3 regions of the Streptomyces sp. NPDC002044 genome follow, and region 3 is predicted to be linked to each of the others. Evidence: riboswitches for the same ligand, from Rfam matches in the RefSeq annotation. Region 3 holds a riboswitch; each other region holds the start of a gene.
The links. Region 3 has a riboswitch for cyclic di-AMP ahead of ABT106_RS20015 (LysM peptidoglycan-binding domain-containing M23 family metallopeptidase). Riboswitches for the same ligand answer to the same signal wherever they lie in the genome.
Positions count from the first base shown of each region.

Region 1: linked by a shared signal. The riboswitch ahead of ABT106_RS29995 (M23 family metallopeptidase) and the one ahead of ABT106_RS20015 (LysM peptidoglycan-binding domain-containing M23 family metallopeptidase) in region 3 are both predicted to bind cyclic di-AMP.
Region 2: linked by a shared signal. The riboswitch ahead of ABT106_RS28340 (transglycosylase family protein) and the one ahead of ABT106_RS20015 (LysM peptidoglycan-binding domain-containing M23 family metallopeptidase) in region 3 are both predicted to bind cyclic di-AMP.

Region 1 covers NZ_JBEOXU010000219.1:652-2,901, reverse strand. The annotation lists gene ABT106_RS30000 (M16 family metallopeptidase) at 1-708, shown strand, start outside; cyclic di-AMP (ydaO/yuaA leader) riboswitch at 893-1,052, shown strand; gene ABT106_RS29995 (M23 family metallopeptidase) at 1,065-1,865, shown strand; gene ABT106_RS29990 (GntR family transcriptional regulator) at 2,036-2,250, shown strand, end outside.
Region 2 covers NZ_JBEOXU010000177.1:7,612-9,861, forward strand. The annotation lists gene eno (phosphopyruvate hydratase) at 1-250, opposite strand, end outside; gene ABT106_RS28340 (transglycosylase family protein) at 545-1,276, opposite strand; cyclic di-AMP (ydaO/yuaA leader) riboswitch at 1,280-1,452, opposite strand; gene ABT106_RS28345 (LysM peptidoglycan-binding domain-containing protein) at 1,728-2,250, opposite strand, start outside.
Region 3 covers NZ_JBEOXU010000079.1:2,059-4,308, reverse strand. The annotation lists gene ABT106_RS20020 (tyrosine-protein phosphatase) at 1-484, opposite strand, end outside; cyclic di-AMP (ydaO/yuaA leader) riboswitch at 797-972, shown strand; gene ABT106_RS20015 (LysM peptidoglycan-binding domain-containing M23 family metallopeptidase) at 975-1,985, shown strand; gene ABT106_RS20010 (SGNH/GDSL hydrolase family protein) at 2,148-2,250, shown strand, end outside.

The DNA of each region.
Region 1 (2,250 bases), on a different contig from region 3:
GCCGACACCCTGGGCATCTGGACGGGCAACTCCGCCGCGCCCCGGCCCGTACCGCCGGTGACCGCCGACGACACCGGCCGCGTGGTCATCGTGGACCGGCCCGGCGCGGTCCAGACGCAGCTGCTGATCGGCCGCATCGGGCCGGACCGCCACGACCGCGTCTGGGCGCCCCAGGTGCTCGGCACGTACTGCCTGGGCGGCACCCTCACCTCCCGCCTGGACAAGGTGCTGCGCGAGGAGAAGGGGTACACCTACGGCGTGCGCGCCTTCGGGCAGGTGCTGCGTTCCACCGCCGACGGCAAGGGCGCCTCGATGCTGGCCATCAGCGGCTCGGTGGACACCCCGAACACCGGTCCGGCGCTCGAGGACCTCTGGAAGGTGCTGCGCACCCTCGCGGAGGGCGGTCTGACCGACGCCGAACGGGACGTGGCGGTGCAGAACTTGGTGGGCGTGGCCCCGCTGAAGTTCGAGACGGCCGCCTCGGTGGCCGGCACCCTCGCCGACCAGGTCGAGCAGGAGCTGCCGGACGACTACCAGGCGCAGTTGTACGCGCGGCTCGCCGAGACCGGCACCGTGGAGGCCACTTCGGCCGTCGTGAGCGCGTTCCCGGCGAACCGGCTGGTCACGGTGCTGGTGGGCGACGCTTCGCAGATCGAGGAGCCGGTGCGGGCGCTCGGGATCGGCGAGGTCACCGTCGTCACCAACTGACGCTCGGATCAAGGGGCTCTGGCGGCTTGGCCGCCAGAGCCCCTTTTGTCTGTTTAGTGGTGAGGTTGCTCGTATGCGGTGTGGCGTACGCAACAAAACAGCTCGTGTGTTTGGTGATCGGCTGATGATCCGCCTAGCGTCAGCCGTGCTGTTCGTCAGTTGTGCCCGCCGCACCCGCGGCACCGGACAGCGATCGCCGAGTCCCCGTCAGGCGCGAGCCTGGGGAGCCGGGGACCCACATCAGTCCCTGGGGTGAATCGGGCCGCCTCGCAAGAGGAAGCCCGTAGGAGACCTTCCTGCTCCGAACCCGTCAGCTAACCCGGTAGGCGAGAGGGAAGGAAAGGAACAACCTCTTCATGGCGTTTGGCAGTCGTACCGCCGGCTCCGGCAAGCACCGCGGTTCCAGCCGTCTGAGCCGCAAGACCGCCGGCTACGCCGGTATCGCCGCCCTCGCCACCACTGGCGTCGTCGGTTCCCTCGCCGGCCCGGCCTTCGCCGCGGACAACAGCACCGAGCACTCCGTCCCCGACGCCGGGTACAACGCGGTCGTCGTGGGCGACGACCTCGCGGGTGACATCGAGGACCAGGCCGAGTCGCAGCAGCGCGCCGCCGAGCACGCCGCCGCCAAGGCCCAGGCCGAAGCCGACGCCAAGCAGCGCGCCTCCGAGGCCAAGCGCATCGCCGAGGCGAAGGCGAAGGCGGAGCGGGACGCGGCCGAGCGCGCGGCCCGCGAGGCGGAGCGCAAGCGCCTCAACACCTTCGTCGCGCCCGTCAGCGGCGGCATCAGCACCCACTACCACGCCGGTGGCGGCATGTGGTCCTCCGGCAGCCACACCGGCATCGACTTCCGCGCGAGCGAAGGCACCTCGGTCCACGCCGTGGGCGCCGGCACCGTCGTGGAGGCCGGCTGGGGCGGTGCCTACGGCAACAACGTCGTCATCAAGCACAACGACGGCACGTTCACCCAGTACGGGCACATGAACTCGCTGAACGTCTCCGTCGGCCAGCAGGTCACCCCGGGCCAGCAGATCGGCCTGTCGGGCTCCACCGGCAACTCCAGCGGCCCGCACCTGCACTTCGAGGCCCGCACCGGCGCCGACTACGGCTCGGACATCGACCCGGTCTCGTACCTGCGCTCGCACGGCGTCAGCCTCTGACCCGTACGGCCCCCGCTGCACCCGCTTCGCCGAAGACCCCGGCTCGCATCGCGAGCCGGGGTCTTTTGCGAATGTTTCGCTTTTCCGGCCGCTCTCGGAAATTATCGTGTGTTGCAATAGAGTCGCAGCACACTCTGGCACGGCAGTCGGAAATAGGCGGAGGTTCGGTCTTGCGTATTCCTGCGCACGCGGTATGCACGGCAATTCGCGACGACATCGTCTCCGGGGTCTTCGAGCCGGGCAGCAGACTGACCGAAGAGGTCCTGGCCCGCCGGTACGGGGTCTCGCGCGTCCCGGTCCGCGAGGCGCTGCGGACCCTGGAGTCGGAGGGGTTCGTGACGACCCGGCGGCATGCGGGCGCCTGCGTCGCCGAGCCGACGGAGCA
Region 2 (2,250 bases), on a different contig from region 3:
AGCCGACGAGCTCCGGGCCGATCTGCTCGATGACGGCGAGGACGGCCTTCTCGACACCCTTGCCGAAGTAACGGTTGGGGTCACCGTCACGAAGCTCGATGGCCTCGAATGCACCGGTGGAGGCGCCGGACGGGACGGCAGCACGGCCGGTGCTGCCATCGTCGAGGCCCACCTCGACCTCGACCGTGGGGTTGCCTCGGGAGTCCAGGATTTCCCGGGCTACGACGACGTCGATGGACGGCACGAGCATCTCCTTCTGGGATGTGACGCTGGGTGTGCGGTGGCGTGTCAGGCCGTGGGATGGCCTTGCCGCCTAGAGCCTAACCGGCTCGGGGCATTCGGCCGGACGACCGCCCGGGTCCTGGGACGAAAAAGGGCCCGAATACTCCCGTTCCAGGACATAGGACTCTCGATCGGCACGCCTGCGGCCGCACACACCACCGCCCGGCGCGCGGGGGGATGCGCGCCGGGCGATGGGGACCCTGCGTGGTGCGGCGGGCGAAGCGCGGGGGCTCCTGCGGCGGGTGCCGCGGGGTCAGCTGGATCAGCTGAGCTTGAGCTTCTGGCCCGGGAAGATCAGGTCGGCGTCCGAGACGATGTCCTTGTTGAGCTCGAAGACCTTCTCCCAGCCGCCCTGGACGTCGTTGGCCTCGGCGATGGTGCCCAGCGTGTCGCCGGACTTGACCTCGTACGAGCCGTTTCCGGTCTTCGGGGCCTGGGCCTTCGGCTTGGCGGCCGGAGCCGGGGCCTCGGAGCGCTCGGAGCGCGTCGTCGGGGCCTGGGCGCGCTTGGTCTCCACCTTCGGCGCGGTCTTCTTGGTTTCGGTCTTCTTGGTTTCGGTCTTCTTGGTTTCGGTCTTCTTGGTCTGCTTCGGGGTCTCCGTCGAGCCGCCACCGGTGGAGGAGGAGTTCGACAGGCCCACGCCGCAGGACGGCCAGGCACCCTTGCCCTGGCCCTTGAGGACCTTCTCCGCGATGGCTATCTGCTGCGACTTCGTGGCCTGGTTGGCCTGGGCGGCGTACGTCTTGCCACCGAACGCGGCCCACGTGGAGGACGAGAACTGCAGGCCGCCGTAGTAGCCGTTGCCCGTGTTGATGGCCCAGTTGCCACCGGCCTCGCACTGCGCGACCTTGTCCCACTCGGACGCGGTGGCGGCGCTGGCGGTGCCGGCGGCCATCAGAGGGGCGGCCACGGCCACACCGGCGACACCGGCGAGCGTGACGAGGCGGACAGCCTTGGAACCGCGGCGGTGCTTGCCCTTGCCGGAAAGCAGCATGGAGTTTCTCCTCACCGACGCCTACGAGGTGAGCTGTCGGGTTCGGGCGAGTGAGTTGCCCGGCCGTGCGACCTAGCGCACGTCTTAACCCCTAGCCGGTGGCGTGACCGTCTCTCAACGGCCGCTCCCGGCGCCTACCTTGGTTCCCCCGCTCCTGCCTTCGGCGCTTGCGCGACGACTGTTCCCCCCGTCCGCCGGCAGGATTCGGCGATGCGGTCGAAGGAGCCCGCGGTGGCGGGCGATTCAGAAGGTAGACGGCTCCCTCCCCGATGTTCAACGCGCCGCATCGGGGAGAAACGCCCCTACTTGCGCCCTCCCCGGAAGCGTTTGCGCAGGTGAGGACGGGGTTTGCGCGAGCTCCGGGGCGGGACACGCCAGTTGACCGGAAGAGACACATGTCTCACTTACAGAAAACGGACAATCAATCCTTTAAAGGGTGCCCGAAGTACCCCTATTTCGCGCTTAGATCCAGGTTCTGGCCGGGCTTGATCAGGTCGGCGTCCCCGCCGATGACCTGCTCGTTGGCGGCGTAGAGCGCGTTCCAGCCGCCCTTGAGTCCGTTGGCGTCCGCGATGGCGGTCAGGCTGTCGCCCGACTTCACGGTGTACGAGGGGTCCGACGCGGCGTCAGACGCTCCGGGAGCCTCGAAGGCGGGCGTTCCGCGGTGCTTGCCGCTCCCCTCCGCCGGGAGGGCGGGCGGGACCGACGGGTCGGTGGAGGCGCCCGGGGTCGTCTGCGGCGTCGGGCCGGTGGAAGCGCCGGGGGCCGGGGTCGTGGGCGCGCCCGGGCCGGCCGGGGCCGTCGGGTCGGCCGGCGCGGTGGGGTCCAGGGGGTCCACGGGGGCCGTCGGGGCCACCGGGGCGGTCGGGTCCGCGGGGGTCGTGCCCGGGCCGCCGGGGGTCACGGGGGCCGTCGGGTCGGCCGGGGCCGTCGTCGGGTCGTCCGGCGCCGGCATGACGGGAAGTCCGCCCGGC
Region 3 (2,250 bases):
TCAGCGCGGGGACGCTGTCCCCGGCGAGCGCGTGCAGGACCCGGCTGTGCTCGGCGGTGCGGTTCGCGATGATCGAGCGGTACGAGTCCACCATCCGGGCCTCGCCCTTCCCGTCGCCCAGGAGCCCGCGGAGCTGCTCCAGATCGCCGTCCCGGACCATCTTCCAGAACTCCCGGCCGTCCGCCGGATCCGAGAGCGGGAGGTTGACGTTCCGGACTCCGGGGAGTTCCACGTCCGGCCCTTCCAGGGCGTGGTCGGCGTCGTTGCGGAAGTCGAAGACGGTGTGGAGACCCAGTGAGATCAGGAACTCTGCGTCGGTTTCGGTGGCATGTGCGAGATGTCCGCTTCGGAAGAGTCGTCCCGGCCTGACCCTCCGTCCGTCCGAAGTCGGCAAGCCGCCCACGTCGCGGAAGTTCCGCACTCCGGTCAGCTCCGGCTCCGGCTGCCGCGCCCCGGCCGGGGCCGGGGGTATCTGCTGGGTCACGTGAACTCCTCCGCGTCGTCGTGGGGTGTCCGAATTACACTACTTGACACCAACTTGCCATATCCGGAGGCGAGATCGGGCGCCTCCCCGTGAGCCAGATCATACGGTGACGGTGCGTGCCTGATCGCGGAGGCCCAATGGCCCAGCCAGACCGGTTGTTGGCAGCCGGGAATGGACGCAGGGTGACGGGACTTCCGTCGATCCCTCATCTCTGTGATTCCGTCAGGTAATTCGCGGCTTGTTCCTTGCGGCCGGACTCGATTACCTTCGCGATCGATCCGGGCGGACCGCCGAATCCTGCCGCCACCCGGAAAACCGCACCCGACTATTCACGCGCGGCAGGAGCGGGGGAACCAGGTAAGCCGCCGTCCCGAGTCTTCATATCGGGACGGCTCGGGGTGAAGCCGTACATGTGCCCCTACGTGTGCGGCCGGACATCTCCAGTCCGAACCCGACAGCTCACCTCGCAGGCGACGGAGAGGAAACCGCCATGCCCGCAAAGGGTAAGCACCGCCGTCCCAAGTCCCTTTCCATCTCCCGCGGTTTCGCCGTCGCGGGCACCGGCGGTGCGGCCCTCGCGCTGCCGCTGCTGGGCGCCGCCGGCGCCCAGGCGGCCGGAGCCCCGGCCGCCGCTCCGGTGACGGCGCCCGCCGTCGCCCCGCAGCTGCCGGTCGCGCTGCAGGCGGCTCCCGCCGCCCCGGCCACCCCCGCGGCGGCCCCGGCCGCCGCTCCGGCCGTGTACACGGTCGTGTCCGGCGACTACCTCTCCAAGATCGCCGCGGAGCGGGACCTGACCGGCGGCTGGGAGCAGCTGTACGCCGACAACCGCGAGGCCGTCGGTACCGACCCCTCGCTGATCCACCCGGGCCTGAAGCTGACGCTCGGCGCGAAGGGCGCGTCGGCCCCGACCGCCTCCGCCCCGGCTCCGGCTCCGGCGGAGAAGCCGGTTCAGAAGAAGCAGAAGCCGGCCGAGGCCCCGGTCTCCGGCAAGGCCGCCGCCGGGGAGCAGGACGCCCCCGCCGCGAAGGCGCAGCCCAAGGCGAAGCAGAAGGCGCGCGGCGCCGAGACCTCCACCGGCGCGACGGCCCCCTCCGGCGCCGGCTTCGTGGCCCCCGTCGGCGGCGGGGTCTCCACCCAGTACAAGGCGAGCGGCGCCATGTGGTCCTCCGGCTACCACACCGGAGTCGACTTCATCGCGAGCTCCGGCACCACCGTCAAGGCCGTCGGCGCGGGCACCGTCGTCTCCGCCGGCTGGGGCGGCTCGTACGGCAACGAGGTCGTCATCCGGCACGCGGACGGCAAGTACTCCCAGTACGGCCACCTCTCCTCGCTGTCCGTCTCGGCCGGCCAGAGCGTGAGCGCCGGCCAGCGCATCGGCCTCTCCGGCTCCACCGGCAACTCCTCCGGCCCGCACCTCCACTTCGAGATCCGCACGGGCCCGTCCTACGGCTCGGACATCAACCCGCTGGCCTACCTCCGCTCGAAGGGCGCCACCGTCTGACGGCATCCGCCGCGGGAGTGACACGCGCGTCAGGCCGGGGCCCGAGAGGGGTCCCGGCCTGACGCGTACTTATTCCTCGTCCTCCGGGTGGTATAGATCACGGTCCGTCAACCCCTGCTTACGTTGGCGTAGGTTGCCCGCCGCGGTGAAGGATGCTGTTTCGTGGCAGCGACGACGACGACACTCAAGACCATCGGCTCGTACGCGGCGATCGGGGACAGCTTCACCGAGGGTGTGGGGGACCCGGGACCGGGGGGATCATTTC